DNA from 2 places in the Pantoea sp. Z09 genome. Region 1 is predicted to be linked to the other one. Evidence: predicted binding sites of a transcription regulator. Region 1 holds the regulator's gene; the other holds the start of a gene.
The links. Region 1 encodes PurR, which represses purine synthesis genes. Its sites were predicted from a motif close to CANGCAAACGTTTGCNTG; they were not measured.
Positions count from the first base shown of each region.

Region 2: gcvT (glycine cleavage system aminomethyltransferase GcvT) is a predicted target of PurR. The motif match lies at 5,293-5,310, and genes of this name have one in related genera.

Region 1 is NZ_CP092373.1:2,090,264-2,101,592, forward strand. Features, by position in the region: gene MC269_RS10000 (C40 family peptidase) at 1-734, shown strand, start outside; gene MC269_RS10005 (YnhF family membrane protein) at 780-869, opposite strand; gene purR (HTH-type transcriptional repressor PurR) at 1,155-2,180, shown strand; gene punR (DNA-binding transcriptional activator PunR) at 2,177-3,082, opposite strand; gene punC (purine nucleoside transporter PunC) at 3,206-4,408, shown strand; gene cfa (cyclopropane fatty acyl phospholipid synthase) at 4,716-5,864, shown strand; gene MC269_RS10030 (riboflavin synthase subunit alpha) at 5,901-6,554, opposite strand; gene MC269_RS10035 (MATE family efflux transporter) at 6,748-8,121, shown strand; tRNA gene MC269_RS10040 (tRNA-Val) at 8,275-8,351, shown strand; tRNA gene MC269_RS10045 (tRNA-Val) at 8,355-8,431, shown strand; tRNA gene MC269_RS10050 (tRNA-Val) at 8,442-8,518, shown strand; gene pykF (pyruvate kinase PykF) at 8,863-10,275, shown strand; gene MC269_RS10060 (major outer membrane lipoprotein) at 10,577-10,813, shown strand; gene MC269_RS10065 (L,D-transpeptidase family protein) at 10,877-11,329, opposite strand, start outside.
Region 2 is NZ_CP092373.1:751,601-762,929, reverse strand. Features, by position in the region: gene MC269_RS03710 (SDR family oxidoreductase) at 1-717, opposite strand, end outside; gene gcvP (aminomethyl-transferring glycine dehydrogenase) at 776-3,649, opposite strand; gene gcvH (glycine cleavage system protein GcvH) at 3,733-4,119, opposite strand; gene gcvT (glycine cleavage system aminomethyltransferase GcvT) at 4,142-5,236, opposite strand; gene ubiI (FAD-dependent 2-octaprenylphenol hydroxylase) at 5,664-6,866, opposite strand; gene ubiH (2-octaprenyl-6-methoxyphenyl hydroxylase) at 6,880-8,058, opposite strand; gene pepP (Xaa-Pro aminopeptidase) at 8,055-9,377, opposite strand; gene MC269_RS03675 (YecA family protein) at 9,428-10,006, opposite strand; gene zapA (cell division protein ZapA) at 10,177-10,506, shown strand; RNA gene ssrS (6S RNA) at 10,546-10,729, shown strand; gene MC269_RS03660 (5-formyltetrahydrofolate cyclo-ligase) at 10,805-11,329, shown strand, end outside.

The sequences.
Region 1 (11,329 bases):
CGCCGCAAACGCCGGTTAACGCCAGTCTGCATAAAGCGGAAAAAAAGAGCGCGCGTGAAGATGAGCGGCGCAAACGCCGTCCGGTGAAAACCAGCGCCAAAAAATCTCGCCCCTCGACTGCGCAAAAACTCAAACTGAAAAAACAGCAGAAACTCGACACGGCCGCCCTCTCTCATCCCGTCAGCGACAAGAAAAAATCCGCTAAAAACACCCGTAAGCGCTATGGTCATCAGCGCCCGTTAAGCACGGCTAAAACCGCGGGCGCCGGGCTGCTGGAAGCGGACGATCCTACCACCATTAAAATGAGCAAGTCCCATCGCCTGCGCTATCAAAAAGCGCGCGAAACCGCGATGACCAAGCTGATGGGTCAGCTGGGCAAGCCTTATCAGTGGGGCGGCACCTCGCCGCATACCGGTTTCGACTGCAGCGGCCTGGTCTGGTACGCCTATAAGGACTTAGTGAAATTCCGTATCCCGCGCACCGCCAATGAGATGTACCACCTGCGCGACGCCGCAGAGGTGAAGCGCGAGTCGCTGGAGAAAGGCGATCTGGTCTTCTTCCGCATCAACGGCCGCGGCACGGCGGATCACGTTGGGGTTTACCTCGGCAACGGCAAGTTTATTCAGTCGCCGCGCACCGGGAAAGATATTCAGATTAGCGCGCTGTCGGAAGATTACTGGCAGCGCCACTATATCGGCGCGCGCCGTATGATGACGCCGAAAACCATTCGCTAAGAAAAAAGAAAACCGGGGATGTCCCCGGTTTTTTTATTGCTGCTGTTAGTGCATCACGGCGGTAAAGCTAAAGGCCACGATCATCAGCAGCGCCGCGCCGGTGGTCATCAGCGCCAGTTTTAAATCTGTGCTCATAGCTACTCCTTATCCACACATTTGTCAGGGTCTTGCGGATTTTCCCACAGTCGCCGGTAAAAATCTCGTTTTATCCCGCAAGCCTTGCTAGAATCCCCGCCTTTGTTGCGCAACTGACGCAACGCCCGTGCCGTTCGCACGCAACAGCCCCTGTTTTGTCCTGCCCAGTGCGTGTTTCACCGACAAAAAACTGTAGCGAATTAACAGAAAACCATCCTGGCGGACGCAAACGATTAACATTATGCTTATCAGCGGCTTACTGATAAGTTCTGGAGTCTCTTTTTAATGGCAACAATCAAAGATGTCGCGAAGCGTGCCGGTGTCTCCACAACCACCGTTTCTCACGTTATCAATAAAACGCGCTTTGTCGCGGAAGAGACGCGCAACGCCGTCTGGCAGGCGATTCAGGAACTGCACTACTCGCCCAGCGCCGTTGCGCGTAGCCTGAAGGTCAATCACACGAAAACGCTGGGGCTGCTTGCCACCTCCAGCGAGGCACCCTATTTCGCCGAAATCATCGAGGCGGTTGAGCATCACTGCTTTGAGCGCGGCTATACCCTGATCCTCGGCAATGCTCACAACGATCTGCAGAAACAGCGCGCCTACCTGTCGATGATGGCGCAAAAGCGCGTCGATGGCCTGCTGGTGATGTGCTCTGAGTATCCTGACGACCTGCTGAAGATGCTGGAAGAGAACCGCAATATTCCCATGGTGGTCATGGACTGGGGCGAATCGCGCGCCGACTTTACCGATACCGTGCTGGATAACGCTTTCCAGGGCGGCTATCTGGCGGGACGCTATCTGATCGAACGCGGTCACCGCGATATCGGCGCCATTCCCGGCCAGCTGGAGCGCAACACCGGCGGCGGACGCCACGCGGGCTTTTTAAAAGCGCTGGAGGAAGCGGGCATCGCGGTGCGCGCGGAGTGGATCGTGCAGGGTGATTTCGAGCCGGAGTCGGGCTACCAGGCGATGCAGCAGATCCTGCAGCAGAAGCAGCGCCCGACGGCGATTTTCTGCGGCGGCGATATCATGGCGATGGGCGCTATCTGCGCCGCCGACGAGATGGGACTGCGCGTGCCGCAGGATATTTCGGTGATCGGCTATGACAACGTGCGCAACGCGCGCTACTTCACGCCAGCGCTGACCACCGTGCATCAGCCGAAAGCGCAGCTGGGCGAGAAAGCGCTGGAGATGCTGCTGGACCGCATCACCAGCAAACGCGAAGAGTCGCAGACCATTGAGGTGCATCCGACCCTGATCGAGCGCCGCTCGGTCGGCGACGGCCCGTTCCGCGACTACCGCCGTTAATCCTCGCTCAGCCACTCCTGATTCAGGGTTTGCGCATCGCCCAGATAGCTAAGCAGCCAGCCTAGCGCGGGCGATGCGCCCGCTTCCGACCAGCTGACGCAGCAGGGACTCTCGGGAAAAGGCGCCGGCAGCGTCAGCTCCGCCAGATCGCCTTTATCCAGCAACGGGCGCGCCAGATGGCCCGGCATCATCGCCACGCATAATCCCTCCAGCACACACGCCAGCCCCGCCTGCCAGTCCGGCACCACCAGCCGTCGCTGATTGTCGAGCGTCCAGGTCATGCGGCGCGGCAGCGCGCGCGCGGTATCCTCCAGCACCAGCGACGGCCAGGCGCGCAGCGCGTCGTCATCGAGCCGCGGCAGCCGGGTGAGCGGATGCTGGCGCGCCACCACGCAGCGCCAGTTGAGCGCGCCCATATCGCGAAAGGAGAAGCGGCCGCCGACCGGGATCGCCTGCGTCGCGCCGATGGCGACGTCGACGCGTCCGTCAGCCAGCGCATCCCAGACGCCGTTAAAAACTTCGTAGCTGATGTGCAATTCCATGTCGGGGAAGTGACGGTAGAAGTCGGTCACCAGCTGACGGCTGCGTGGTAGCTTGACGATGCGATCCACCGCGATGCTCAGCTGCCCGCGCCAGCCGTTCGCCAGCTGCTGGCACTGACGCCGGGTGGCAAGCATTTTTTTGATAACCTCGCGCCCCTCGCGCACAAAATGTTCGCCCGCGGCGGTCAACGCCACGTTGCGATGCTGACGTTCGAACAGCGGCACCGCCAGCCAGGTTTCCAGCTGACGCACCGTATAGCTGACGGCAGAGGGCACGCGGTGCAGCTCTTCGGCGGCCGCACTAAAGCTGCCGGTGCGCGCCACCGCGTCAACCACCTCCAGGGCATATTCAGACCACATGCTTTTTCCCTTCAAATTTTTTCACAGCACTCGGCAAATATTAGCGTTTCACAGTGGCGGGCGCACCCTTTTACACTTTGCCGCGTTTAACCTGCCTGACTAATGATGAGAATGAGTAAAACCATGCCGTTATCAAAAGGATTTATGCCCTATCTCGCCCTGCTCAGCATGCTGGGCTTTCTGGCGACCGATATGTATCTGCCCGCTTTTGGCGCGATGCAGCTCAGCTTTAATACCTCTCCCGGCGTGATTAGCGCCAGCATGAGCCTGTTCCTGGCGGGCTTCGCCGTCGGCCAGCTGTTCTGGGGACCACTTTCCGATCGCATCGGCCGCAAGCCGGTGCTGCTGATGGGACTGGCGCTGTTTGCGCTCGGCTGCGCCGGCATGCTGTGGGTGGACAATGTCGCGCTGATGCTGGCGCTGCGCTTTCTGCAGGCGATCGGCGTCTGCGCCGCAGCCGTCAGCTGGCAGGCGCTGGTGGTGGATCGCTATCCGCGCGCGCGCGCCAATAAGGTGTTCGCCACCATTATGCCGCTGGTGGCCCTTTCGCCTGCGCTGGCGCCGCTGCTCGGCGCCTGGCTGATAAGCCATTTTCACTGGCGTTCGATTTTTCTGGTGCTGACGCTCACCGGCGTCGCGCTGATGCTGGTGACGCTGCGCCTGCCCGCTCGCCCGCCCGCGCCGAAAACCGCCGTCGATCAGCCGGGATTTTTCGCCCTGCTGCGCTCGGGCGTCTATGGCGGCAACGTGCTGATCTACGCCGCCTGCTCCGCCAGCTTTTTCGCCTGGCTCACCGGCTCGCCGTTCATTCTCGCCGATGCGGGCCTGACGCCAGCCGATATTGGCCTGAGCTATATCCCGCAAACCATCGCCTTTTTACTGGGCGGGTTCGGCTGCCGCGCGCTGCTTAATCGCTTCGCCGGCGCACAGCTGCTGCCCTGGCTGCTGGCTCTTTACAGCCTGAGCGTAGCAACCCTGTTCGCCGTGGCGTTGACCGGCAGCCATAGCCTGGTCGCCCTGCTGGCGCCTTTTTGCGGCATGGCGCTGGCGAACGGCGCAATTTACCCCATCGTGGTGTCGAACGCGCTGCTGCCCTTTCCGCACGCTACCGGTAAAGCCGCCGCGCTGCAGAACACGCTGCAGCTCGGCCTCTGCTTTCTTGCCAGCCTCGCGGTCTCTGCAGGTTTACAACAACCGCTGCTGATGACTACGCTGATTATGGTAACGACGATTCTCCTGGCGGCAGCGGGCTATGCCTGGCAGCGACGCGCCAGCGCACAAACGGATATTGTCCACGCGCCCGCACCCTGCCAGGATAATCACTAAGGCAACTTTTATAGTTAGCCGCCTAACAATAAGTCGTTGAATATTGACCTGGTTGAGCTTATACTCGACCAGGTCAATAAATCTGCAACAAATCAATAACATAATAGTTTTATTCTTAGGCGATCCTTTTCGCCCGGATGGTGTCTGCACGATTACCTCCCTGTTGTGTCAGACAAAGATTTTCAGATTCAATCCTCTGTAAAACGTCGGATATCAGGCGCACGGAGCGATCCGTGACTTTTCTCACAACGCCTGGGAAATTGGCTATTCTTTTCTCAGGTTCAAGCGGACAGGTGATGGAGAAGCTATGAGTTCATCGTGTATAGAAGAAGTGAGCCTTGAAGAGAACCACTGGTATCGCATCGTCCATGAAATGCTGGAAAAAGCGGATATCGCCATAAACGGCAGTCGTCCCTGGGATATTCAGGTTAAGCATCCTGACTTTTTCAAGCGCGTTATTCAGGATGGCTCACTCGGTCTGGGTGAGTCCTATATGGATGGCTGGTGGGAGTGCGAGCGGCTCGATATGTTTTTTCACCGCGTGCTGAAGCACAAGCTGGATCAGCAGCTGCCGCACCACTTCAAAGATACGCTGCGCATCGCCGCGGCGCGTCTGACCAACCTGCAGTCGAAAAAGCGCGCCTGGATCGTGGGCAAAGAGCATTACGATCTCGGCAACGACCTGTTCTCGCTGATGCTTGATCCCTATATGCAGTACTCCTGTGGCTACTGGAAAGAGGCTGACACCCTGGAGCAGGCGCAGGAAGCGAAGCTCGATATGATCTGCCGCAAGCTGCAGCTTGAGCCAGGCATGACCCTGCTGGATATCGGCTGCGGCTGGGGCGGGCTGGCGGCCTACGCCGCGCGTCACTACGGCGCGATCGTGCACGGCGTCACCATCTCGGCCGAGCAGCAGAAGCTGGCGCAGCAGCGCTGCGAAGGGCTCGACGTCACCATCCTGCTGCAGGACTATCGCGATCTCGATCGGCAGTTTGACCGTATCGTGTCGGTCGGCATGTTCGAGCATGTTGGCCCAAAAAACTACGCCACCTACTTCGACGTGGTGGACCGCAATCTGAAGCCGGACGGCCTCTTTTTGCTGCACACCATCGGCGCCATCCGCACCGATATGAATGTCGATCCCTGGATCGATAAATATATTTTTCCCAACGGCTGCCTGCCGTCGGTGCGCCATATCGCCGACGCCAGCGAACCCCACTTTATTCTCGAAGACTGGCACAATTTCGGCGCCGACTACGACACCACGCTGATGGCCTGGTATGAACGGTTTCTGCAGGCCTGGCCGCAGCTGTCGGAGAAGTATGGCGAGCGTTTCAAACGGATGTTCAGCTACTACCTCAACGCCTGCGCGGGTGCGTTTCGCGCGCGCGATATTCAGCTGTGGCAGGTGCTCTTTAGCCGTGGAGCAGAAGGCGGTTTGCGCGTGGCGCGCTAAACCGCACAAGAAGAGGAGGCGCCCTGAGCGCCTTTTTTATGCCTGCTGCGTATCGCTGTCGAGCAGAGCGGCGGCGGCGGCTTCGCGCTGCGCCAGCACGCGCTCTACGGTGTCGACGATCGCCTGGGTGTGCGGATCGATCTCGATATTGACGCGATGGCCGAGCTTTTTCGCCCCGAGCGTGGTGCGCTCCAGGGTTTCCGGAATCAGGTAGACGCAAAATTTGCTTTTCGTGACGTCGCCCACGGTGAGACTAATGCCGTCGATGCCGACAAAACCTTTATGCAGAATATATTTCATCTGTGCCGGATCCTGGATTTTAAACCAGATCTCGCGGTTATTTTCCGACTGGATAATTTTGCAGATTTCCGCAGTGGTCATAATATGGCCAGACATCAGATGACCGCCAATCTCATCGCTGAATTTTGCCGCACGCTCAATATTTACCACGTCGCCCTGCTGCAGATCGCCTAAATTGGTGACGCGCAGCGTTTCTTTGATCAGGTCGAAACTGACGCGATTGCCGTCAATGGCTGTCACGGTTAAGCAGCAGCCGTTGTGGGCCACCGACGCGCCCAGCGCCAGCCCCGGCAGCAGCTCTTCCGGCAGCTCGGCGACATGGGTGCGAAATAGCTCTTTCTCTTCAATGGACACAATCTTTGCGGTGCCCTGCACAATTCCGGTAAACATAGTTTTGGCCTCCTCGAATTTTGCCCTAGCTTATCACAGCTTAGCGCGCGGATATTATTTCCGCGTCGCGTGCGCATGACGGCGGCAATATAACGCACGGCGTGACAAAGCTTGGTGAATCGGGTTAATCCCGCTACACTGAGCGCGCATTTCTTAAGGTTTACTCCCCTTTCTTTTTTTAACAGGTGTTAACGTGCAGAAGTATTTAACAGAAGCGCGTCAATTGCTTGCCCTTGCGATCCCGGTCATCCTTGCTCAGGTGGCGCAGACCGCAATGGGATTTGTGGATACCATTATGGCCGGCGCGGTAAGCGCCACGGATATGGCCGCCGTCGCAGTCGGCACCTCTATCTGGCTTCCGGCCATCTTGTTTGGCCACGGTCTTCTGCTTGCATTGACGCCAACCGTTGCGCAACTCAACGGCTCCGGCCGCCGCGAACGCATTGCCGAACAGGTTCGGCAGGCTTACTGGCTGGCGTTTTTCGTCGCTATCCTGATTATGGTGCTGCTGTGGAATGCCGGTTACGTTATCCGCGCGATGCACGATATCGATGAGCAGCTTGCTCTCAAGGCAGAGGGCTATCTGCACGCGCTGCTGTGGGGCGCGCCCGGCTACCTCTTCTTTCAGGTGATGCGCAACCAGTGCGAAGGGCTGTCGAAAACCAAGCCTGGCATGGTGATGGGGTTTATCGGCCTGCTGGTCAATATCCCGCTGAACTGGATCTTTATCTACGGCCATTTCGGCATGCCGGCGCTGGGCGGCGTCGGCTGCGGCGTGGCAACCGGCTCGGTTTACTGGGTGATGTTCCTCGTCATGCGCCTCTGGGTGCGCCGCATGGGCAGCATGCGCGACATCCGCATGCAGACTCGCTGGTCGCCGCCGTCGCGCGCCGTTCTGCAGCGGCTGGTCTCCCTTGGCCTGCCGGTGGCGCTGGCGCTTTTCTTTGAAGTGACCCTGTTCGCCGTGGTGGCGCTGATGGTGTCGCCGCTCGGCATCGTCGACGTGGCGGGGCATCAGATCGCGCTCAACTTTAGCTCGCTGATGTTCGTGCTGCCGCTCTCGCTGGGCGTCGCCACCACCATTCGCGTCGGCTACCGCCTCGGTCAGGGCTCGGCCGAGCAGGCGCGCGTGGCGGCCTGGACCGCGCAGGCCGTCGGCGTCTGCATGGTGGCGGTGACCGCCTTGTTTACCGTCACCTTCCGCCATCAGATCGCCCTGCTCTACAACGATAATCCCGAGGTGGTGGCGCTGGCGGCGCAGCTGATGCTGCTGGCGGCAATTTACCAGTTCTCCGATTCGATTCAGGTTATCGGCAGCGGCATCCTGCGCGGCTATAAAGATACGCGCTCCATCTTCTTTATTACCTTTATCGCCTACTGGCTGCTGGGGCTGCCCAGCGGCTATACGCTGGCGATGACCGACTGGGTGGTGCCGCGTCTCGGTCCGGCCGGTTTCTGGTGCGGCTTTATTATCGGCCTGACCTCGGCGGCGATCATGATGCTGTGGCGCATTCGTCGCCTGCAGCTGCTGCCTGCGCAGGTGATCCTGGCGCGCGCGGCGCGCTAAGTAGCTGAACGGGCCGGAAAAGGCCCGTGACGCCTAAAAAAACGACGCATAGCACAGTTGCTGGTCAGTCAGCGTGAAAAAAGCGTTTTTCCGCTTGCCAGCGTGGCGGCCTGTCGTTAATATTCGTCCCCGCTGTCGCCCTGACAGCGTGTTGCGCTCTTAGCTCAGTTGGTTAGAGCACCACCTTGACATGGTGGGGGTCGATGGTTCGAGTCCATTAGAGCGCACCAAGTGCGTCCGTAGCTCAGTTGGTTAGAGCACCACCTTGACATGGTGGGGGTCGGTGGTTCGAGTCCACTCGGACGCACCATTTCTCAAATGCGTTCTTAGCTCAGTTGGTTAGAGCACCACCTTGACATGGTGGGGGTCGATGGTTCGAGTCCATTAGAACGCACCACTCTTGCTGTTTATCTCCCTTGCGCAACTTCACCTTTTCTTGATCTCCGTCGTTTCCTTCTCTGCTTTTTAATTGGTTTTCGGATACTTAGCGTCTATACTATGCCGCGTTGTTCCACTTGAAAGGTTTCAGCGCGGCGTGCCTATGGCGATAACTCATACTCTTTGCGCAACACGCGTTTGTCGGTTTCCAGACGTAACCGCACAACTTCCCTGCACGCTCCGCCTGCGTCACCTATTCTTACTCTGTACCGTCCGTTTCGATATCAACCAGAATTTTCATTTCGATGCGTCGTCGTCGAATCCCAACCTTTATCATCCATCACAACTTACAGATAACCTGTCATGAAAAAGACCAAGATCGTTTGTACTATCGGTCCGAAAACCGAATCGGAAGAGATGCTGACCCAGCTGCTTGAAGCCGGCATGAACGTTATGCGCCTCAATTTCTCCCACGGTGACTACGCCGAACATGGCCAGCGCATCGCCAATATGCGTGCGGTGATGCAAAAAACCGGTCGCCAGGCTGGCATTCTGCTTGACACCAAAGGTCCGGAAATCCGTACCATGAAGCTGGAAGGCGGTCAGGACGTGTCGCTGAAAGCGGGTCAGACCTTTACCTTTACCACCGATCAGAGCGTGATCGGCAACAGCGAACGCGTTGCCGTCACCTATTCCGGCTTCACCGAAGATCTGAAAATCGGCAACACCGTGCTGGTGGATGACGGCCTGATCGGCATGGAAGTGACCGAAGTCACCGAGAATGCCGTAGTGTGCACCGTGCTGAACAACGGCGACCTGGGCGAGAACAAAGGCGTTAACCTGCCGGGCGTCTCCATTCAGCTGCCTGCGCTGGCGGAAAAAGACAAGCGCGACCTGATCTTCGGCTGCGAGCAGGGTGTCGACTTCGTGGCGGCGTCGTTTATTCGCAAGCGTTCCGACGTGTTGGAAATCCGTGAGCACCTGAAAGCGCACGGCGGCGAGCATATTCAGATCATCTCCAAGATTGAAAACCAGGAAGGCCTGAACAACTTCGACGAGATCCTTGACGCCTCTGACGGCATCATGGTGGCGCGCGGCGATCTCGGCGTGGAAATCCCGGTTGAAGAGGTGATTTTCGCGCAGAAGATGATGATCAAAAAGTGCAACAAGGCGCGTAAAGTGGTGATCACCGCCACCCAGATGCTCGACTCGATGATCAAAAACCCGCGCCCTACCCGCGCGGAAGCGGGCGACGTGGCCAACGCCATCCTTGACGGCACCGATGCGGTGATGTTGTCCGGCGAGAGCGCCAAAGGCAAATACCCGCTGGAGTCGGTGACCATTATGGCCACCATCTGCGAGCGCACTGACCGCGTGATGAAGTCGCGTATCGACACGCTGGAAGATTCCCGCAAGCTGCGTATCACCGAGGCGGTGTGTCGTGGCGCGGTGGAAACCGCGGAAAAACTGGAAGCGCCGCTGATCGTGGTGGCGACCGAAGGCGGCAAATCTGCCAAGTCGGTGCGTAAATACTTCCCGGACGCCACCATTCTGGCGCTGACCACCAACGCGACCACCGCGCGTCAGCTGATCCTGAGCAAAGGGGTGGAAACGCGTCTGGTGACTGAGATCGCCTCTACCGACGATTTCTACCGCATCGGCAAAGAGATGGCGCTGGAAAGCGGCTACGCGCAGAAAGGCGACGTGGTGGTCATGGTCTCTGGCGCATTAGTACCAAGCGGTACCACAAATACCGCCTCAGTACACGTGATTTAATTACCCTGAAATTTAATTTAAGAGCGCCTTTCGGGGCGCTTTTTTTATTCTGCCACTAATACAAAACCCAAAAATTTCCAATCGATAATAACTATTCAATATCCTCCTAAATTAAGGTTAATCCGATTAAATCTCTCTGTTTTCGCTAAATATTTTTATCATATGCGGCGAAGCGCTGCTTCTTTGAGCGAACGATCAAGTTTAAGCATCTTCTCATCAAAAATTTATTCTCAACTTAAAAAGCTTTGTGTAATACTTGTAACGCTACATGGAGATTAACTCAATCTAGAGGGTATAAATAATGAATCGTACTAAACTGGTACTGGGCGCGGTAATCCTGGGTTCAACTCTGCTGGCTGGTTGCTCAAGCAACGCTAAAATCGACCAGCTGTCTTCAGACGTTCAGACTCTGAACGCGAAAGTTGACCAGCTGAGCAACGACGTGAACGCAATCCGTTCTGACGTGCAGGCTGCTAAAGATGACGCAGCTCGTGCTAACCAGCGTCTGGACAACCAGGCTCACTCTTACCGTAAGTAAGAGTTCTGGTTTGAAAAATGGCGCCCATGTGGCGCCATTTTTTTTGCCCTGATTTTCTCGCCCTCAGGGCGTCGCTGCCGCCGTTTGATCCACCGGCGCGGCCTGCGCACTCTTCTGCGCCTCATCGCGCGTCTGCGCATCCGCCGCCTCGCCAGCCGACACCAGCACCGGCATACCGGAACGACGCTCCAGCGCCGCTTTAATCAGCGCGCTGTCGCTGTGCGGACTCTTGATAAACTTCTTCAGCGCCGGGCTGAGCGCGAGCGGCATGGTCTGGGGATCGTCTTTGTCGCTGTGCGACAGCGGCTGATGCACCTCGACGTAGCGTTTTCCGTCCGGCTCGACGGCATATTTCACCGGCTGGTTGATCACCTGCACGCGCGTCCCTTTCGGTACACTGTTGAACAGCGCCTCGATATCCTGCGGGCGCAGACGAATGCAGCCGGAGCTGACGCGCATGCCGATGCCGAAGTCCGCGTTGGTGCCGTGGATCAGGTAGTTGCCGCTGCCGCGCGC
Region 2 (11,329 bases), 1.3 Mb from region 1:
CACGTAGGAGGCCGCCTCGCTCGCCAGCCAGACGATCGCTTCGGCGATCTCCTCCGCTTCGCCGCCGCGTCCCATCGGGATGGCACCCGCCATCGCCGCCACGCGATCGACCCGTCCCGGCTCGCCGCCGTCCGCATGCATCTCGGTATAGATAAAGCCCGGCCTGACGCTGTTGACGCGAATGCCCTGCGCCGCCACCTCCAGCGACAGCCCCTTCGTCAGCGCATCCATCGCTCCTTTTGACGCCGCATAATCGACATACTCTCCCGGTGCGCCAAGGCGCGACGCGGCAGAGGAGACGTTGATAATCGATCCGCCCAGCCCGCCGTGCTGCGTGGCCATGCGTTTTATCGCTTCGCGGCAGCAGAGAAAGGCGCCGGTGACGTTGGTGGCGAAAACGCGCTGCAGGCGTTCCGCGCTGAGATCTTCCACCCGACACTGGGTAAACAGGATGCCGGCGTTGTTGACCAGCACGCCGAGCGGCATCGCCTCCTCGTCCAGCCGCTGAAACAGCGCCATTACCTGCGCCTCGTCGGCGATATCCGCCTGCACGGCAAAGGCGTCGCCGCCCTGCTCGCGGATCGCTTCAACCACCTGCTGCGCCTCTTCCGCGCGCTTCCGATAGTTGACCGCCACGCGATAGCCCTGCTGCGCCAGCCTCAGCGCCGTTGCGCGGCCAATTCCCCGGCTTGCGCCGGTTACCAGAGCCAGTCTCATATTTTCTCCAAAAAAAAGGGCCGGATAAGCGGCCCTTGTGGTCTGTGTGACGCGGCGTTTACTGATAGTCGCTCATCGGCACGCAGGAACAGAACAGGTTGCGATCGCCGAACACGTCGTCGAGGCGCTTCACCGTCGGCCAGTATTTGTTGTCGCTGCCCGCCGGGAACACCGCCAGCTCGCGGCTGTAGGGGTGGCGCCATTCGCCAACGATTTCAACCTGGGTGTGCGGCGCGTTAACCAGCGGGTTGTCCTCTGCCGGCCATTCGCCGTCTGCCACGCGGTCGATCTCCATGCGGATAGCGAGCATCGCGTCGATAAAGCGATCCAGCTCGATTTTGCTCTCGGACTCGGTCGGCTCCACCATCAGGGTACCGGCGACCGGGAACGACATGGTCGGCGCATGGAAGCCATAATCGATCAAACGCTTGGCGATATCCAGCTCGCTGATGCCGGTCTGCTCCTTCAGCGGACGAATGTCGAGAATACACTCGTGCGCCACGCGGCCGTCGCGGCCGGCATAGAGGATCGGATAGGCCGACTGCAGGCGGCTGGCGATGTAGTTGGCGTTGAGAATGGCGACCTGGCTGGCGCGCTTCAGCCCCTCTGCGCCCATCATGCGGATATACATCCAGCTGATCGGCAGAATAGAGGCGCTGCCGAACGGCGCTGCGGAGACCGCGCCCTGCTGCGTCAGCACGCCGTCGATCTGCACCACGCTGTGACCCGGCACAAAGGGCGCCAGGTGCGCTTTCACGCCGATCGGCCCCATGCCTGGGCCGCCGCCGCCGTGCGGGATACAGAAGGTTTTATGCAGGTTCAGGTGCGACACGTCCGCGCCGATGTAGCCCGGCGTGGTAATGCCGACCTGTGCGTTCATGTTAGCGCCGTCGAGATAGACCTGGCCGCCGTGCTGATGCACGATCTGGCACACCTCGCGAATGGTCTCTTCATACACGCCGTGCGTCGACGGATAGGTCACCATAATGCAGGAGAGATGCTCGCCCGCCTGCGCCGCTTTCTCGCGCAGGTCGCCAAGATCGATATTGCCCTGCTTGTCGCAGGCCACTACCACCACCTCCATGCCCGCCATCTGCGCCGACGCGGGGTTAGTGCCGTGCGCGGAACTCGGGATCAAACAGAGATTGCGCGCGCCCTCGTTACGGCTTTCGTGATAGCGGCGGATCGCCAGCAGCCCGGCGTATTCGCCCTGCGCGCCCGAGTTGGGCTGCATGCAGAGCGCATCGTAGCCGGTGAGCTGCACCAGCCACTGCGACAGCTGGCCAATCATCTGCAGGTAGCCGGCGGCCTGCTCTGCCGGGCAGAAAGGATGCAGTTCGGCGAACTCCGGCCAGGTGATGGGGATCATTTCGGCGGCGGCGTTCAGCTTCATGGTGCAGGAGCCGAGCGGGATCATCGCCTGGTTCAGCGCCAGATCTTTTTTCTCCAGGCTGTGCATATAGCGCATCATCTCGGTTTCGCTGTGATGACGGTTAAACACCGGGTGCAGCAGGATCGCGCTCTGGCGCTGCTGCGCGGCAGGGATCGCCTGGCTGTCGGCCGCCACGGCGGCGTCGAGCTTGTCGATATCCTGGCCGTGGTCATCGCCGAGCAGAATGGCGAACAGCGCCTGCACATCTTCACGACGCGTGGTTTCGTCCAGCGTGATGCCGACGGCGTGATGAATATCGCTGCGCAGGTTGACGCCAAAGCTCAGCGCGCGGTTCAGCACCGCGCCTTTGTCCGCCACCTCAACCGTCAGGGTATCGAACCAGCTGTTGTGGCGCAGCTTCAGCCCGCCATTTTGCAGGCCGGCCGCAAGGATCGTCGTCAGACGATGAATGCGCGACGCGATGCGCTTCAGCCCTTTCGGGCCGTGATAGACCGCGTACAGCCCGGCGATATTAGCGAGCAGCACCTGCGAGGTGCAGATATTGGAGTTCGCTTTTTCGCGGCGGATATGCTGTTCGCGCGTCTGCATCGCCATGCGCAGCGCGGTGTTGCCTGCGGCGTCGCGCGAGACGCCGATAATGCGTCCCGGCATTGAGCGTTTGTGCTCGTCGCGGCTGGCGAAGAAGGCGGCGTGCGGGCCGCCGTAGCCCATCGGCACGCCGAAACGCTGCGCCGATCCAAAGACGATATCCGCGCCCTGCTTGCCGGGCGCTTCCAGCAGCACCAGCGCCATAAAGTCGGCCGCGACGCTGACCACGACTTTGCGGCTTTTCAGCTCGGCGATCAGCGCGCTGTAGTCGTGCGCCTCGCCGGTGGTGCCGACCTGCTGCAGCAGCACGCCGAACACGTCATCATGCTCCAGCGCTTTGTCGGCGCGATCGATAATCAGCTCGAAGCCGAAGGTTTCCGCGCGGGTGCGCACCACGTCCAGCGTCTGCGGATGGATATCTTCCGCGATAAAGAATCTAGCGGCGTTTTTCAGCTTGCTGACGCGCTTCGCCATCGCCATCGCTTCCGCCGCCGCCGTCGCTTCATCCAGCAGCGAAGCAGAGGCGATGTCTAAACCGGTGAGATCGAGCGTCAGCTGCTGGAAGTTAAGCAGCGCCTCGAGGCGCCCCTGCGACACTTCCGGCTGATAGGGGGTGTAGGCGGTGTACCAGCCTGGGTTTTCCAGCATATTGCGCAGGATCACCGGCGGCGTCACCACCGCGCTGTAGCCCATGCCGATCCAGGATTTGTAGCGCTGGTTCTGACTCGCGATCGCCTTCAGCTCGGCCAGCGCCTGCTGCTCGGTCGCGGCGTCGCCGACGGCGGGCGGGCCCGGCAGCTGAATGTCGGCCGGCACGATGGCGCCGATCAGCGCATCCAGCGAGCTGGCGCCAATCGCCTCCAGCATCAACGCCTGTTGTTCCGACGAGGGACCGATATGGCGTTCAATAAAGGCGCCGTTATGTTCGAGCTGGCTTAAAGTCTGGGTCATGAGCAGTCAATCCTGAATCGGGCTGAAGTACAAAGAAGGCGAATCATTGAAACGCGGCCAGCGTCGCCTGGCCGCCCTGTGGCTTATTCGTCGATAGAGGCTTTATAGGCGTCTGCGTCCAGCAGCGAATCGAGTTCAGATTCGTCGCTGGGCTTGATTCTGAACAGCCAGCCGGTGGCGTAAGGTTCGCTGTTGACCAGCTCCGGCGCGTCGCCCAGCTCTTCGTTCACGGCGACGATTTCGCCGCTGAGCGGCGCATAGATATCGGACGCGGCTTTGACCGACTCCGCCACGGCGCACTCGTCGCCTGCGGCGTAGGTGTTGCCGACGTCGGGCAGGTCGACGAACACCATATCGCCCAGCAGCTCCTGAGCATGTTCGGTAATGCCGACGGTAAAGGTGCCGTCCGCTTCCTTACGCACCCACTCATGACTGTCACGGTACTTCAATTCGTTTGGCACATTGCTCATCGCCATTTCTCCTGAAAATAGATTACTGAACCGGCTTGCCGCCGCGTACGAAAACAGGTTTGGTCACTTTTACCGGCATTTCACGCTGGCGGATCTCGACGATGGCGCTCTCGCCAATGCCTGCCGGCACGCGCGCCAGCGCAATGCTGCAGCCGAGCGTCGGCGAGAAGGAGCCGCTGGTGATAATTCCCTGCTGCGACTGCCCCTGCGCGTCGGTGAAGCGCACCGGCTGACCGTTACGCAGCACCCCTTTCTCCGTCATGATCAGGCCCACCAGCTTGTCGGTGCCCCTTTCGCGCTGCAGCTCCAGCGCCTCGCGCCCGATAAAGTCGCGATCGGCGGGTTCCCAGCACACCGTCCAGCCCATATTGGCCGCCAGCGGCGAGACCCCTTCGTCCATCTCCTGGCCATAGAGGTTCATGCCTGCTTCCAGCCGCAGCGTGTCGCGCGCGCCCAGCCCAGCGGGCTTGACGCCCGCCGCCAGCAGACGCTGCCAGAAGTCGGCCGCCGCCGTGGCGGGCAGCGCGATCTCATAGCCCGTTTCGCCGGTGTAGCCGGTGGTGGCGATAAACAGGTCGCCGGACTGCACGCCGAAAAAGGGCTTCATGCCGGCCACCGCGTCGCGCTGCTCGTCGCTGAACAGCGTCTGCGCTTTCTGCTGCACCTGCGGCCCCTGAACGGCGATAAGCGCCAGGTCGTCGCGCTCCGTCAGGGCCACGCCCCAGGCCTGCGCGTGCTCGCCGATCCACGCCAGATCTTTCTCGCGCGTCGCCGAGTTGACCACCAGCCGGAAAAAGTCGTCGGTCATAAAGTAAACAATCAAATCGTCAATGACGCCACCGGAGGCGTTAAGCATGCCGGTGTAGAGCGCTTTGCCGGGCTGCGTCAGCCTGGCGACGTCGTTTGCCAGCAGATGGCGCAAAAAGTCGCGCGTCTGCGCGCCGTGCAGATCGACAATGGTCATATGGGAGACGTCGAACATCCCGGCGTCCTGACGCACGGCATGATGCTCGTCCATTTGCGAGCCGTAGTGCAGCGGCATCATCCAGCCGTGGAAGTCCACCATGCGGGCGCCGCAGGCCTGATGCTGTTCAAACAACGGGGTTTGCTGAGTCATAACCATCCTGTCGCGAAGCGGGTAAGTTTTGGGCGGCCAGCGCCGTGGCGGCAGCCCGCGCAAACGTTCTCTTTTCCCTGACGTTATCATTGAAAAGGCGATTTAACCATAAGCTGTACAGGGCCGAATTGAAGCATGCCCGTTGCGGTGCACGCAAAGCACTCAGCATAATAAACTGTGATTTTGTGATTTACCGCGCAGGAAATCGGACGCTGCGGCTTTAACGCAGCAAGATAATCAGGAATAGCGCGCAGATTGTTAATAACCTCATCGGCGCAGGGATTCCTGTTATAAATAAAAGTAATGCGAACGCTGCAGTTAAATTAGAATAAATCAAACGAGGCGCGCTCATTGTGCAGCGCTGCTCTTTTTTGGTGCAGGCGTAAAAAAGCCAGCGCAAGGCTGGCTCAAAGAGGAAACGAGAGGCTTAACGCAGCCAGTCAGGCAGGTCGTGCAGCCCCATCGCCTGACGCAGCATCGCCGGTTTCACGCCTGGCAGGGTATCCGCCAGCTTTAATCCCAGATCGCGCAGCAGCTTCTTCGCCGGGTGGACGCCAGCGAAAAGCTCGCGGAAGCCCTGCATCCCGGCGAGCATCATCGCCGCGCTCCTTTTACGGCTGCGCTCGTAGCGGCGCAGGTAGAGGTGCTGGCCGATATCTTTGCCCTGCTGATGCAGGCGGCGGATCTCGCCAATCAACTCCGCCGCGTCCATAAAGCCGAGATTCACGCCCTGCCCTGCCAGCGGATGAATGGTGTGCGCGGCGTCGCCCACCAGCGCCAGACGGTGCGCGGCGAACTGGCGCGCGTAGCGCGCCGTCAGCGGAAAGGTTTTGCGCTCGCTCTCCAGATGGCAGAGTCCGAGCCGCATATCGAACGCCACCGCCAGCTGCTGATTGAACAGCGTCTGCGGCATGCTGGCCAGGCGGCTCGCCTCCTGCGGCGACAGCGACCAGACGATTGAGCTGAGGTGCGGATCCTGCATCGGCAGGAACGCCAGAATGCCGTCGCCGTGAAACACCTGGCGCGCCACCGCGTCATGCGGCAGATCGGTGCGGATATTCGCCACCAGCGCGTGGTGTTCGTAATCCCAGAAGGTTAAGGGAATGTCAGCCTGGTTGCGCAGCCAGGAGTTGGCGCCGTCTGCGGCGATCAGCAGACGCGCCGTCAGCATGGTGTTGTCCTGCAGGGTAATAAAGGCTTCATTTTCGCCGAACGCCACCTGCTGCAACTGCGAAGGCGCCATCAGCGTCACGTCGCTGCAGCGGCTGGCGCGCTGCCAGAGCGCGCTGTGGATTGCCGGGTTTTCAATAATGTGCCCGAGATGGGTCAGCCCCTGCTGCTCGTCATCAAAGCTAATGGCGCCGAAGCTGTCGCGATCCCACACTTCCATGCCGTGATAGGCGCTGGCGCGTCGCGCCAGAATATCGGACCAGACATCGAGCTTCTGCAGCAGCCGCTCGCTGGCGGCGTTGATCGCCGACACGCGCACCGACGGCGCGCCGCTGGCATCGAACTGCGGCTCCGCCGACTTTTCCAGCACGGCGACGCGCAGCCCGCTGCCCTGTAATCCACAGGCGACCGCCAGTCCTACCATGCCGCCGCCGGCGATGACCACATCAAAACTTTGCATCGGTGCCCCTTAGTTAACGCTTAACCCAGCCAAGCGTGCGCTCAGCCAGTTGATTACGCAGCCACGGCAGATGATCCATTGCCAACAGCCCCAGATTTCGTCCCGCCACCAGCGGCGCGTAGCGGTTGGCGAACAGCCGCACCAGCCCGTCGGTGAGGGTAATAGTCGCGTCACGATCGGGCTGGCGGCGCTGCTGATAGTGATGCAGCACGCCATAGCTGCCGATATCCTGCTGCTGACGATGCGCCGCTGCCAGCGTTTCCGCCAGCGACATCACGTCGCGCAGTCCCAGGTTGAACCCCTGACCGGCGATAGGATGCAGCGTCTGCGCCGCGTTGCCCACCAGCGCGAGGCGGTGCGACACCTGCTGCGTGGCGCTCTGCAGCGCCAGCGGATAGCTCTCGCGCTGACCGGTATGGGTAAAACGCCCCAGCCGCCAGCCGAACGCGCGCTGCAGCTGCGTCAGAAATTCCTCGTCGCTCCAGGCGGCCACCTTTTCGCGCGCCGACAGCGGATGAGCCCACACCAGCGACAGACGATTGTCCGACATCGGCAGCAGCGCCAGCGGGCCGTACTCGGTAAAGCGCTCGAAGGCGCGTCCCTGATGCGGCAGCTCGGTCGAGACGTTGGCGATCACCGCCAGCTGTTGATAATCCTCGCGCTGCCACTGGATGCCGAGCGAGGCGGCGAGCGGCGAGCGGGAGCCATCTGCGGCCACCAGCAGCGCCCCTTCCAGCTGCTCGCCACCCTCCAGCGTCACCTGCACGCTATCCTGCCGCCGCTGCGCGTCGGTCACCCGCGCCGGACAGCGCAGGGTGACGCCTGGCGCGCTTTGCAGCCTGTTGAACAGCCGCTGGCCCACCTCGAACAGCTCCACCACATAGCCGAGCGCGGGGATCTGATGCGCCTCCGCGTGCAGGGTAACGAAGCCGGCGTGCCCGCGATCGGAGACGTGGATCGTGGTAATGGGCGTGGCGCACGCGTCGATGCTGCGCCAGAGATCGATATCCGCCAGCTGCTGCCGCGTGCCGGCCGCCAGCGCAATAGCGCGGCTGTCGTAGCCTGGATGCGCGCGGCTGCTGGGCGCGCTGTTCTCGATCAGCGTTACCGGCAGCTGACCCTGCGTCAGATGGGAGATGGCCAGCGCCAGCGTCGCACCGGTCATGCCGCCGCCGACAATGATAATGTTCATGCCGGACGCGCCGCTGCCATCAGCGCCTCAATCGCATCTGCGTCTTTAACGACGCTGTCGGTGAGATTTTCGTTGCCGGTTTCGGTGATCAGGATGTCATCTTCGATACGAATGCCGATGCCGCGATACTCTGCCGGCACATCGGCATCCGGCGCGATGTAAAGCCCTGGCTCCACGGTCAGCACCATGCCGGGCTCAAGGATACGGTCGCGCGAGGCGGTGCCGTAATGGCCGACGTCGTGCACGTCCAGCCCCAGCCAGTGGCTCAGTCCGTGCATAAAGAATGGACGGTGCGCCTCTTCGGCCAACAGCGTCTCTACCTCGCCCTGCAGAATGCCCAGCTCCACCAGCCCGGCAATCATAATGCGCACCACCTCTTCGTTGACCTCGCGGATGCTGACGCCAGGGCGGAACAGCGCCAGCGCCTTGTAGAGCGAGGCCAGTACGATGTCGTAGATCGCGCGCTGCGGCGCGGTGAAGCGGCCGTTTATCGGGAAGGTACGGGTGATGTCGCCAGCGTAGCCGTGCAGCTCGCAGCCGGCGTCAATCAGCACCAGGTCGCCGTCGCGCAGTTCGCTCTCATTTTCGGTGTAGTGCAGAATGCAGCCGTTTTCGCCCGAGCCGACGATGGTGTTATAGGAGGGAAAACGCGCGCCGTGCTGGTTGAAAACGTAGTGGATCTCCCCTTCCAGCTGATATTCGAACAGGCCGGGACGGCAGGCCTGCATTGCGCGGGTGTGCGCCAGCGCGCTGATTTTTCCGGCGCGGCGCAGAATATTTATCTCCTCTGGCCCCTTAAACAGGCGCATTTCATGCACCCAGGGACGCCAGTCGGTGAGCGTCGCCGGCGCGCTGAGGTTCTGGCGAAAACCGCGGCGCAGTTTACCGAGCGCGGCGAAGACCAGCGCATCCGCCGCGGCGTATTCGCCCTGCGCGTGATAGACCACATCAAGCCCGTTCAGCAGCAGATGCAGCTGCTGGTCGATATCATCCCAGGGCAGCGCGCGATCGACGCCGAGCTTTTCAGGCGCGGCGTCCTGCCCCAGCCGACGGCCAAACCAGATTTCCGCCGTGAGATCCCGTACGCGATTGAAAAGCACGCTGTGGTTGTGCGTCTCGTCGCTTTTAATCAGCACCAGCAGCGCCTGCGGCTCGTTGAAGCCGGTGAAGTACAGGAAGTCGCTGTTCTGACGGAACGGATATTCGCTGTCGTTGCTGCGGGTCACTTCCGGCGCGGCAAAGATCAAGGCGGCGCTGCCCGGAGCCATTTTCGCCAGCAGCGCCTGACGACGCTGCTGGAAAGTATCCAGAGAAATCATGTTTGCACTCCCTGTAGAAACGGGCACGTTCGCGCCCTGAGATATCTGGCTTAGTGTAGCGTCGGTTTTTTCACTTCGGGGGCGGTCGGCTGAGGATGATTGAAGGTGTCGTGGCAGAGCAGTGCCGCCACGCGCACATATTCAATCACCTCTTCCAGCGACTGTTCCAGCTCTTCCTGGTCTTCGTCTTCATCGTAGCCAAGCTGTGCGATGGTGCGCAGATCGTCAATCGCTTCGCCGGTTTCGCCGGTGACTTTTTCCAGCTTCGGCTGGGTAACGCCCAGCCCCAGCAGGAAGTGGTTCACCCAGCCCGCCAGCGCGTCGGCGCGGTCGAAGACGCTGATATCCTCTTCGTCTGGCAGCATCAGCTGAAATAAAAAGCCTTCATCTTCCAGCGTGCTGGCGGTGCTTTCATGCAGCGCCTGCAGCGGCAGCGCGAGGCCCTGTGAAAACGCCATCCCTTCGTTGGTGAGATCGTGCACCAGCGTTTTCCAGCTGTTGTCCTGATTGCCGCCGCACAGAATTCCGCTGATCAGGCCATGCATTTCCGCTGGCGTCATCCCCACGCCTTGCTGAGAGAGCGCCGAAGCCAGCGCGTTGTAATCGGGGGTTGCGTTCTGTAAAGACATAAGGATTCGTCGTCGTTGGCAGAATAAGTTCGTGTTATGCTACCACTAGCTGCCTCAAGGTTTCCAGAAAAGGGGTTGTAAGTTATTTCGCGGGTCTATATAGTTGCCCGCCTCCCAACGCATTGAGCATAAAGGGAGCTGCGGGCGAAGTAATCAGTCAGGAAGGTGGCATGTCTGCACAACCAGTAGATATACAAATTTTTGGTCGTTCATTGAGAGTGAATTGTCCGCCTGAACAGCAAGATGCGCTGAATGCGGCTGCCGATGATCTCAATCAACGGTTGCAAGATTTAAAAGTTCGCACTAGAGTCACAAATACCGAGCAACTGGTGTTCATCGCCGCGTTAAACATCTGCCATGAACTGGCGCAAGAGAAAGTGAAAACGCGCGATTATGCTGCTAATATGGAACAACGTATCCGTATGCTGCAGCAGACCATTGAACAGGCTCTTGTTGAGCAAGGTCGCATAACCGACCGCCAGGGTGCGAAGTTCGAATAATACTTTATGGTTGCTGTGCTACAGTAACGGTGAAGTCCATTTTCTCTGAGATGTTTGCAAGCGGGCCAGTCCCCTGAGCCGATATTTCATACCAACAGAGTGTGGCGCTCTGTAACCTGTGAGCATGCTCGGTCCGTCCGAGAAGCCTGATGGTTGCGACGGCACATTCACCTTGAACCAAGGGTTCAAGGGTTACAGCCTGCGGCGGCATCTCGGAGATCTCTCTACCTTCTGCATCTGTTTTTCCCCGTTGTGAATGATATAGTTGCTCAATCAGCGACTTATCAACGGGGTTCCCATGTCACAGCCCTCACTGCTCGATCGACACGCTCTGCGTCAGCACGTGCGCCATCTGCGCCGCGCCCTGACGGAAGAACAGCAGGTCCAGGCCGCCGCGCTGCTGGCGGAACACGCGGTTAACTTCGCTCCTCTTGCTAACGCCCGCCATATCGCCCTGTTTCTGTCGGTTGACGGCGAAATCAACACCCGTCCGCTTATCGCTAAACTCTGGCAGCAGAAAAAACAGATCTATCTGCCGGTGCTGCACCCTTTCGCCGCTGGCCATCTGCTGTTTCTGCGCTATACGCCGGAAACGGTGCTGACGCCGAATAAACTGCGTATTCCCGAACCGCCGCTCGATATTCGTTCGTTGATTACGCTGGACCAGCTGGATGTGATGATGGTGCCGCTGGTGGCCTTTGACAGCAGCGGGCAGCGCCTCGGCATGGGCGGCGGCTTCTACGATCGCACCCTGCAGAACTGGCGGCAGCATCGGTTCTTACCCGTTGGGGTGGCGCACGATTGTCAGCAGGTGGAGCAGTTG